3 regions of the Methylobacterium sp. WL64 genome follow, and region 1 is predicted to be linked to each of the others. Evidence: predicted binding sites of a transcription regulator. Region 1 holds the regulator's gene; each other region holds the start of a gene.
The links. The regulator LexA, encoded in region 1, represses DNA repair genes until DNA is damaged. The targets are predictions, from matches to a motif close to TGTTCNNNNTGTGTTCNG.

Region 1 (3,277 bases):
GGCCTGATCGGACCGGCCGCCAACGATGCGCTCCGGGCGGCGGGCATCTATCACGTCGTTTCCATCTCGGGCCTCCACATGGTGCTGGCCGCCGGCGTGGTGTTCTGGCTGGTGCGGGCCGTCTTGGCGCTGGTGCCGTATTGCGCGCTGGTCTGGCCGATCAAGAAGATCGCCGCCGGGTTCGCGATGCTGGGCGTCACCGCCTATTGCGCGTTCTCGGGCTGGGACATCGCCGCCGAGCGCTCGCTGATCATGACGCTGATCATGCTCGGCGCGATCCTGGTCGACCGGCCGGCGCTGTCCATGCGCAACCTCGCGCTGGCCGCCCTGATAGCATTGGCGCGGGAACCCGAGGGCCTGCTCGGACCGAGCTTCCAGATGTCGTTCGGGGCGGTGGCCGGGCTGATCGCCTGCGCGCGGCTGATCGACGGACGCCTGTTCCAGCGTCCCGGGGCGGGGCGGATCGAGCGGTTCGTCGGCACCGGCCTCTCGGCCGTGACAGGCACCCTCGCGACGACCCTGGTGGCACAGGTCGCGACGGCGCCGTTCGCGACCTACCATTTCCAGACGGTCCAGCCGTTCGGGCTGATCGGCAACGCCCTTACCCTGCCGCTGGTCTCCCTGGTCGTGATGCCGGCGGCGGTGATCGGGATCCTGGCCTATCCCTTCGCCCTGGACCGGCCGATCTGGTGGCTGATGGGACAGGCGGTGGGCGGCATGCTGGCGATCTCCGAATTGATCGCCGGCTTCAATCGGGCCGTCCTGGTGCTGCCGGCCTTCGGCACCGGCGCGCTGATGCTGCTGGCGGCCGGGCTGCTGCTGGCGACGCTGCCGGTATCGCGACTGCGCTGGCTGGCCCTGCCGCCCGCCCTGCTCGGGCTCGGCCTCGCCGTCGTTCCGGAGCGATTCGACCTGTACGTCGACCGGCAGGGCGGTGGTGCGGCCGTGCGTGGACCGGACGGAGTCCTGTGGGCCCTCGGCAATCCTTCGGCCTTCGTGATGGAGCAGTGGCTGAAAGCGGATGGCGACGGGCGATCGGCGAAGGCGGTGATCCAGGCTTCGTCGGCTGTCGGACGGTGCGACCGGCTCGGCTGCACCGCAAGCCTGCCGGACGGCCGCGCCGTCGCCCTGGTCCGCGACCGGCGCGCCTTCACGGAGGACTGCGCCCGGGCGGCCCTGCTGATCTCGCGGCTCGCGGCGCCGCCCACCTGCACGGGGCCGCTGGTGATCGACCGCCGGGTGCTCGCCGAACGAGGCGCCGTCGCACTCCGGGCCGACCGGGATGGCTTCACGGCACGCTATACCCGCGACACGGGCCGTACCGTGCCTTGGCGGGCATCACCGGCTTCGCGGCCATCGCCTGTCCCACAACCGAAAGTGGTAACACCCTCCGAGCCGATCCCGGCCGAGGCCGACGTCGCCGGTTCCGAGGCCGCGCCTGGCGACGCGCCGGCCGAACCCCTTCAGTAGCGGCGGACGAGGCTGACGAGCCGCCCCTGGATCTGGACCCGGTCGGGCCCGAGCACGCGGGTCTCGTAGGCCGGGTTGGCGGCCTCCAGGGCGATCGAGGAGCCCCGGCGGCGGAGCCGCTTGAGCGTCGCCTCCTCGTCGTCGATCAGCGCCACGATGATGTCGCCGGTATTGGCCGTATCCTGCTTGCGGATCACCACGAGGTCACCGTCCAGGATGCCGGCATCGACCATCGAGTCGCCGCGGACCTCGAGAGCGTAATGCTCGCCGCCGGCCAGGAAGTCCGGCGACATGGTGATGGCGTGGCTCTGGTTCTGGATCGCCGAGACCGGCGTACCGGCCGCGATCCGGCCCATCACGGGGATCGAGATGGCGCGGCCGCCGTCGTCGATCATCCGGGCGGTCGCCGGCTGCGCCGGCAGCTTGGACTTCCCGCCCTCGACCACGCTCGGGGTGAAGCGGCGGGGCTCCGCAGGTGGAGCAGCCGCCTGGGACAGGCTCTCGGGGATGCGGATCACCTCGATGGCGCGCGCCCGGTTCGGCAGGCGGCGCAGGAAGCCGCGCTCCTCGAGGGCCGTGATCAGCCGGTGGATGCCCGATTTGGACTTCAGATCGAGGGCGTCCTTCATCTCGTCGAACGAGGGCGGGACGCCACATTCCTGCATGCGGCTCTGGATGAAACGCAGGAGGTCCAGCTGCTTGCGCGTGAGCATCGACGGGGGACTCGCGGCTTGGAGGACCGCATCGATGCGGTCGCGGAAACAAATCACGAACACGTTAAACGTTCCGCAAGTGTTCCGCAAGCGTGATCGGCTGAGCTTGATCGATCGGCGATGTGCGGATGCGGCCGTTGTGTGCCGTGACGCGGTCGCGCCGCCATGGCAGAACCGGTCTGGCAGGATCGGCACGATCCCGGGCCAGCCTTGGTGACCTGAATCGCCGGAATGGTCCATAGGCTGGGACGGTCAGAGTGGCGCGGCGGGCCGCTCACGTCTGCCCACGGCACCTTGCCCGGACGACAGACATAGATCGCATGGACGCCGCATCATCCGACATCGCCGAGACCTGCAGCCGCGTGAAGCGCCTGAGAGTGGCGACCGCGGCCGCCCATGATCAGCTCGACCGGCGCATCATGGCGGCAAAGCCGTTCGCGAGCCTGGAGCGCTACGCGCTGTTCCTCCAGATCCAGTACAGGTTCCATGCGGTCGTCGATCGAGTCTATCGCGATGGCGCGTTCGCCCATGTCCTGCCCGATCTCGACGGCAGGCGCCGACTGCCCCTGATCCAGCAGGATCTGCGCGATGTCGGAGCGCCCGTCCCTGACGGCGCGTCCGAGGAACATTTCGGGACGATCGAACCGGCGCAGGGATTGGGCTGGCTCTACGTCGCCGAGGGCTCGAATCTCGGGGCGGCCATCCTGCTCAAGGAGGCCCGGGCGCTCGGCCTGTCGGAAACCCACGGTGCGCGCCATCTTGCCGGACATCCCGAAGGACGCGGGTTGCATTGGCGGCTTTTCACGGCCGCCCTCGACCGGGTCGAACTCCGGGAGACCGGGGAGCAACGCGTCGCCGCGGGGGCGACGGAGGCGTTCCAGTTCGTGCGCCGGCTGGTCGGGGACGTCTTCGAGGACTGACGGCGCCGCCACCCGGTCGGATCGTTCCGCCGCCCTGGCGCAGCAACAAAGCCTGTCACGCGCGCCGTCCACCGCCGAGTCGGGCGATGACCGGTCGCGGACGCCTGGAACGGCATCTCGGGCGACAAACGAATTGACTGGGCAAGCGGCGCCGTTTCAATGCGCCGAGGTGCT
Region 2 (3,277 bases), on a different contig from region 1:
GCTTCGGCAGCAGCCCGTCATTGGCCATGGTGAAGAAGATCCGGCTCTGGCCGTAGAGCAGCACCAGGATCACCGTGGTCAGGCCGGTGAGCGCCCCGAGCTTGATCAGCAGGGCGAACCAGCCGATGCCGATCACGTCGACGCCCTTGGCGATCGGGTCGGGGACGTTCAGCTCCTTGTAGGGCACCAGCCCGGTGAGGACCGCGGCCACCAGCACGTACAGGATCGTGCAGACGATCAGCGAGCCGAGGATGCCGATCGGCATGTCCTTCTGCGGCTTGCGCGCCTCCTGGGCGGCCGTGGACACCGCGTCGAAGCCGATGAAGGCGAAGAACACCACGCCCGCGCCGCGCAGGATGCCGCTGTAGCCGTACTCCCCGAAGGTACCCGCGTTGGGCGGGATCAGCGGGCTCCAGTGGGCGGTGTCGACATGGCCCCAGCCGAGCGCGATGAAGGCCACCACCACGGTGAGCTTCACGGCCACCATGATGTTGTTGAACCGCGCCGATTCCTTGGTGCCGCGCATCAGCAGGATCGTGATCAGCGCCACGATCACCACCGCCGGCAGGTTGAACAGGGCGGTGCCGCCGCCGTCGATCGCCGTGCCCGGCGCGTGCGCGAACCGGGCCGGGATCACGAGGCCGACGTCCTTCAGGAGGCTCGTGACGTAACCCGACCAGCCCACCGCCACCGTGGCCGCGCCCATGGCGTATTCGAGGATCAGGTCCCAGCCGATCAGCCAGGCGAAGAACTCGCCGAGCGTGGCGTAGGTGTAGGTGTAGCTCGATCCCGCCACCGGGATCAGCGCGGCCATCTCGGAGTAGCACAGGCCGACGAACGCGCAGGCGATGCCGCCGAGCACGAAGGACAGCATGATGCCCGGCCCGGCATATTGGGCCGCCGCCGTGCCGGTGAGCACGAAGATGCCGGCGCCGATGATCGCGCCGATGCCCATCGCGGTGATCGACAGCGCCCCGAGCGATTTCGAGAGCTGCTGCTCGCCCTCGCCGCTCTCCAGGATGTCGTCGACGGACTTCCGCCCCATCAGGCCCGAGGAGTCCATCTTCGCATCCCTCCCGGCGGCGCGAAGTGGATCCGGATGCGCCGGCAAACACTTATTCAGCAAGTTTTCTGCTGTCGCGCCAGGAGTTTTCCAAAACTTTCCGCCAATAACGATAAGTCGAGCTGCGACATTCTGTCGATCAGGGCCTGTCGATGCGGGCGATGAGCGGCCGGACCTTGAGGCGGGGTGCGAATGCCGCGCCGGCCCGCAGCGCCTCGCGCCGCACCACGTCGCCGGCCCGGGCCTGCCGGGCGCCCATGAGCGCGTCGAGCCGGCCGACGACCCGGCCGGTCCAACCCGAGGCGGGGCGGTGGAGGCGGCCGAGGCCGGTCTCCGGCCGGGCGGTGCCGATGAAGCGGTCGAGGGTGCGGATCCAGCCTTCGGCCGGAACGTCCCCGGCTTCCAGGCACAGCACCCAATCCCGTCGCGCCTGCGCGGCCCCGGCCCCATAGGGATCCCTGCCCCGGTGGAGCACCAGGGCTGCCCCGGTCGCGTCCGCGATGGCTTCCGCCGCGTCGCTCTCCCGGCCGGTCACGATCACGGCGTCGCCGACCAGACCGCCGGCCACGCCCGACACCAACACGCTGAGCGTGTCGGCGAGGCGATCGATCGCGTCCGGATCGGCCGGGTCGGCCAGGTAGGTCACCGCGGAGAGCATCTGCGCGCCCATAGACGATTCTGCGCGGCGGTAAACCGGGCGTCGTCGTCTCGCCCGGGCGCCGGGGCGTTTGCCTGAAATTAAGGCGTCGGCGTCGCGTTGTTCGCGCTATGTTCCACGTGAAACACGGGGCGGCGCGCATGGCTAAGATTCCGAACGGCTCGACACCCGTCGCACCGGTGCGACTGGGATCGAGCACGCTGCCCCCGGAGGCCCGACGCGGCCGCGGTGCCACGGCGAACCCGACAGGCCGGTACGAGAGGGCGATGCGCGAGGTCTTCCGGGACCCCGATTGGGAGCCCGATGAACCCGCCACCCTGCGCACGCAGGTGACCCTGGAGCGGGCCACGCGGATCATCGCCCGCAATACCTCGCCGGACATCCCGTTCGATCGCTCGGTGAACCCGTATCGCGGCTGCGAGCACGGCTGCATCTACTGTTACGCGCGCCCGACCCATGCTTGGCTCGGCCTTTCGCCCGGCCTCGATTTCGAATCCCGGATCTTCGTCAAGCCCGATGCCGCCAAGCTGCTCGCGCGCGAGATCGCCGCGCCCGGCTATCAGCCGGAGACGATCGCGCTGGGGACCGCCACCGATCCCTACCAGCCGGTGGAGCGGGAGCACCGGATCACCCGGGCGGTGCTGGAGGTGCTGCAGGCCGCGCGCCACCCTGTCGGGATCACCACGAAGTCCGACCTCGTTCTGCGCGACCTCGATATCCTGGCCGAGATGGCGTCGGACAACCTCGTGCTCGTGGCGGTGTCGCTGCCGACGCTGGAGCCGCGCCTTGCCCGCCTGCTCGACCCCAGAGCGCCGCGGCCGGAGAAGCGGCTGGCCGCGATGCGGCGCCTGTCCGAGGCCGGCGTGCCCGTCATGGTCAACGTCTCGCCGATCATCCCGGGCCTGACCGACCACGAGATCGAGGCGATCCTCGCCAGAGCCCGCGATCATGGCGCCAGCCGCATCGGCCATGCCCTGCTGCGCCTGCCCGGTGAGGTCGCCGACCTCGTCTCCGACTGGTTCTCCGAGCATTACCCCGAGCGCCGGGCCCGGGCCTTCGCGCTGCTGGCGCAGGCCCGGGGGGGCCGCGAGAACGATCCCCGCTTCGGCCACAGATTCCGCGGGGAGGGGGCCTATGCCGAGATGATCGGCCGGCGGGTCCGTCTCGCGGGCGGGCGGCTCGGCTTCGCGTTCGGGCGCATGGCGCTGAACACGGCGGCGTTCCGCAAGCCCGGGGCGCAACTTGCCCTGTTCTGAAGCTCTCAGGCGCCGCGATCGCCGTACCGATGCGGGCGGCTCGAAACGGGGCCTTCGTTTATGACTTCGGCCTGCCGCTGGCTTCAAGCTTCGGAGAGCCGGATTCGGCCGACAGCCGCGTCATCGTCGGGCGTCGGTCGAGATGTATTTGAAAGTCGTGACGAACAATGATCCTGAACCAGGCACGCGGGCTGATGACGTGTGTCATGAAACCAAGATGAAAACGTCATGTTCTGGATCCAGAGAGGCTATTACGCCGTAAGATCTCTGGATTTGTTCCAGATCAAGATCGAAATTTGC
Region 3 (3,277 bases), on a different contig from region 1:
CAGAGAGTGTCTGATCTGAAGGCGTTGTCGCCGGATCAGCTGAACGACGAGTTGCTGAACCTTAAGAAGGAGCAGTTCAACCTGCGCTTCCAGGGGGCTACCGGCCAGCTCGAGAACGTCGCCCGCGTCCGTGAGGTCCGCCGCGACATCGCCCGCGTCCGCACCCTGCAGCGTTCGAAGACGCTGCAGGCGTCCAAGAGCTGACAGGGGCTTAGGAGAACACCATGCCGAAGCGCGTCCTGCAGGGCACCGTCGTCAGCGACAAGGGCGAGAAGACCATCGTGGTGAAGGTGGAGCGTCGCTTCACTCACCCGGTGATGAAGAAGACCGTGCGCCGCTCGAAGAACTACCATGCCCACGACGAGGCGAATGTCGCCAAGGTCGGGCAGACGGTGTTCATCGAGGAGTGCCGCCCCTTCTCGAAGACCAAGACCTGGAAGCTGGTCGAGGACCAGGCCTCCGCGGTCGCCGAGGCCGGCGAAGCGGCCTGATCAAGGGAAGCGGCGGTTGCGGGTTTCCGCGTCCGCCTCGACGTAGCTGGAAGTTGGGCGGTCGGGACGTTGCACCGGATGCGGTGCTTTCTTCCCTACCCGGCGTTCAGTACGACAAACGCCCGGACGAAGCTCGACCCTCATAGGGCCGGATTCGCGCCGGGCGTTGTCGTTTCTGGGGCGTGGTCTGGATCGGGCGAGAACGGTCGATCCAGGCCCGGGACGATCAAAGCTTTAGGGGGCATCGACCTTTCTCGGGTGCAAGGCGGAGCCCTGCGAGGCTCGCGAGACTGGCTCGAACCCCGCTGAACCCTGCCAAAGGGCTCCAGCCCTTTGGCATTCCGCTTGTCTGCCGTTCGTCAGGCCTCGCCTTCGTCGAGGTCGTCCTCGGTCGGCTTGGCATTTTCCAGGATCTTCTCGGCGACGAGGCCGGAATTCTGGCGGATCGAGGCTTCGATCTTGCCGGCGATCTCAGGGTTGTCGCGCAGGAACCCCTTCGAGTTCTCGCGGCCCTGGCCGAGGCGCTGGCTGTTGTACGAGAACCAGGCGCCGGACTTCTCGACGATGCCGGCCTTCACGCCGAGGTCGATGAGCTCGCCGACCTTCGACACGCCCTCGCCGAACATGATGTCGAACTCGACCTGCTTGAACGGCGGCGCGACCTTGTTCTTGACGACCTTGACGCGAACCTGGTTGCCGATCGCCTCGTCGCGGTCCTTGAGGGTCGAGATCCGGCGGATGTCGAGGCGCACCGAGGCGTAGAACTTCAGCGCGTTGCCGCCCGTGGTGGTCTCCGGGCTGCCGTACATGACGCCGATCTTCATCCGGATCTGGTTGATGAAGATCACCATGCAGTTCGAGCGCGAGATCGAACCGGTGAGCTTGCGCAGGGCCTGGCTCATCAGGCGGGCCTGGAGGCCGGGCTGGCTCTCGCCCATCTCGCCCTCGATCTCGGCCCGCGGGGTCAGCGCGGCGACCGAATCGACCACCAGCACGTCGATGGCGCCGGAGCGCACCAGCGTGTCGGTGATCTCGAGCGCCTGCTCCCCGGTGTCCGGCTGCGAGATCAGCAGGTCGTCGAGATTGACGCCGAGCTTACGGGCGTAGATCGGGTCGAGGGCATGCTCGGCGTCCACGAAGGCGCAGACGCCGCCCTTCTTCTGGGCCTCGGCGATGGTGTGCAAGGCCAGCGTCGTCTTGCCGGACGATTCGGGGCCGTAGATCTCCACGACCCGGCCGCGGGGCAGGCCTCCGACGCCGAGCGCGATGTCCAGGCCGATCGAACCGGTTGAGACGGTCTCGACCTCCTGCACCTTGTCGTTCTTGCCGAGGCGCATGATCGAGCCCTTGCCGAAGGCACGCTCGATCTGGGACAGGGCGGCGTCGATCGCCTTGGACTTGTCCTTGTCCACCGGGGGCATGTCGACCACTTTCAATGCAGGCTGGGCCATCTGGCGGGCTCCTTATGAAGGGGTTGCGCGCCATTCACAACGCGCGTCAACACGGCGTTTGTGTACCCGTTTTGTTCTCATTCTGCAAGGCCGCCGGACATGGGAACGCCGCCCGGATGGGGCGGCGCTCAGGTTCTCGGTCGGGCTCTTTTTGCCGGAGCGCCGTCAGTCGGCCGCCATGGTCTTCTTCACGGTCTCGACCAGCTGCTTGAGGCTGAACGGCTTGGGCAGGAAGTTGAAGGCTTCGCCCTCGGGCAGGTTCTTGCGGAACGCGTCCTCGGCGTAGCCCGAGACGAAGATCACCTTCAGGTCCGGCTGGCTCTTGCGCACCTCGCGCAGCAGGGTCGGGCCGTCCATCTCGGGCATCACCACGTCCGAGACGACGAGGTCGATGGGCTGGCTGCCCTCGCGCACGATCGCCAGGGCCTCCAGGCCGGAGGCGGCCTCCAGGACGGTGTAGCCCCGAGCCGACAGCGCCCGGCTGTTGACCGCCCGGACGGGATCCTCGTCCTCGACCAGCAGGATCGTCCCCTGCCCGGTATGGTCGGCAGCGGGCTTGCGCGGGGCCGGCTTCTCCGGTGCCTTCTGGGTGCCGGTGCGATCGACGGAGCCGGGCGGCTTGGCCGTCGCCGGCATGTCGGCCCGGGGCAGGGCCGGAACCGCGGGGGCGGCCTCCTCGGGCTCCGCGACGGGCACGTGCCGCGGCAGGTAGATCCGGAAGGCGGTCCCCTCTCCGATGGTCGATTGCACGTCGATGGTGCCGCCGGATTGCTTGACGATGCCGAACACCGTCGAGAGCCCGAGGCCGGTGCCCTTGCCGATCTCCTTGGTGGTGAAGAAGGGCTCGAAGATCTTTTCCATCAGCTCGGCCGGAATGCCCTGGCCGGTATCGCGCACCTCGATCAGGACGTGGTCGCCCGCGGGTGCGCCGCCGCGTCCCTCCACGGCCGCAATCGGCCCCGGATCGGTCACGTTCTCGGTGCGGATCATCAGCTTGCCGCCGTCCGGCATCGCATCGCGGGCATTGACCGCCAGGTTCACGATCACCTGCTCGAACTGGTTGACGTCGGCCTTCACCGGCCAGACGTCGCGGCCGTGCTTCAGCTCCAGGGCGACGCGCTCGCCGAGCAGCCGCTTGAGCAGCAGGGTCAGCTCCGAGAGCCCCTCCCCGACATTCATCACCTCCGGACGCAGGGTCTGTCGGCGCGAGAACGCCAGGAGCTGGCGGACGAGGCCCGCCGCCCGGTTGGCGTTCTGCTTGATCTGCATGATGTCCTGGAAGGCCGGGTCGGTCGGCCGGTGGCTCGCCAGGAGCAGGTCCGAGTAGCCGATGAT

Region 2: the regulator LexA is predicted to act here: its motif matches at 1,822-1,839, upstream of FV242_RS11610 (PA0069 family radical SAM protein).
Region 3: the regulator LexA is predicted to act here: its motif matches at 2,004-2,021, upstream of recA (recombinase RecA).

The regions. Positions count from the first base shown of each region.
Region 1 is NZ_VRVA01000069.1:4,003-7,279, reverse strand. Features, by position in the region: gene FV242_RS22595 (ComEC/Rec2 family competence protein) at 1-1,470, shown strand, start outside; gene lexA (transcriptional repressor LexA) at 1,464-2,183, opposite strand; gene FV242_RS22585 (biliverdin-producing heme oxygenase) at 2,504-3,103, shown strand.
Region 2 is NZ_VRVA01000019.1:2,497-5,773, reverse strand. Features, by position in the region: gene FV242_RS11620 (amino acid permease) at 1-1,063, opposite strand, end outside; gene FV242_RS11615 (hypothetical protein) at 1,203-1,733, opposite strand; gene FV242_RS11610 (PA0069 family radical SAM protein) at 1,862-2,977, shown strand.
Region 3 is NZ_VRVA01000115.1:5,018-8,294, forward strand. Features, by position in the region: gene rpmC (50S ribosomal protein L29) at 1-204, shown strand, start outside; gene rpsQ (30S ribosomal protein S17) at 225-491, shown strand; gene recA (recombinase RecA) at 851-1,942, opposite strand; gene cckA (cell cycle histidine kinase CckA) at 2,108-3,277, opposite strand, start outside.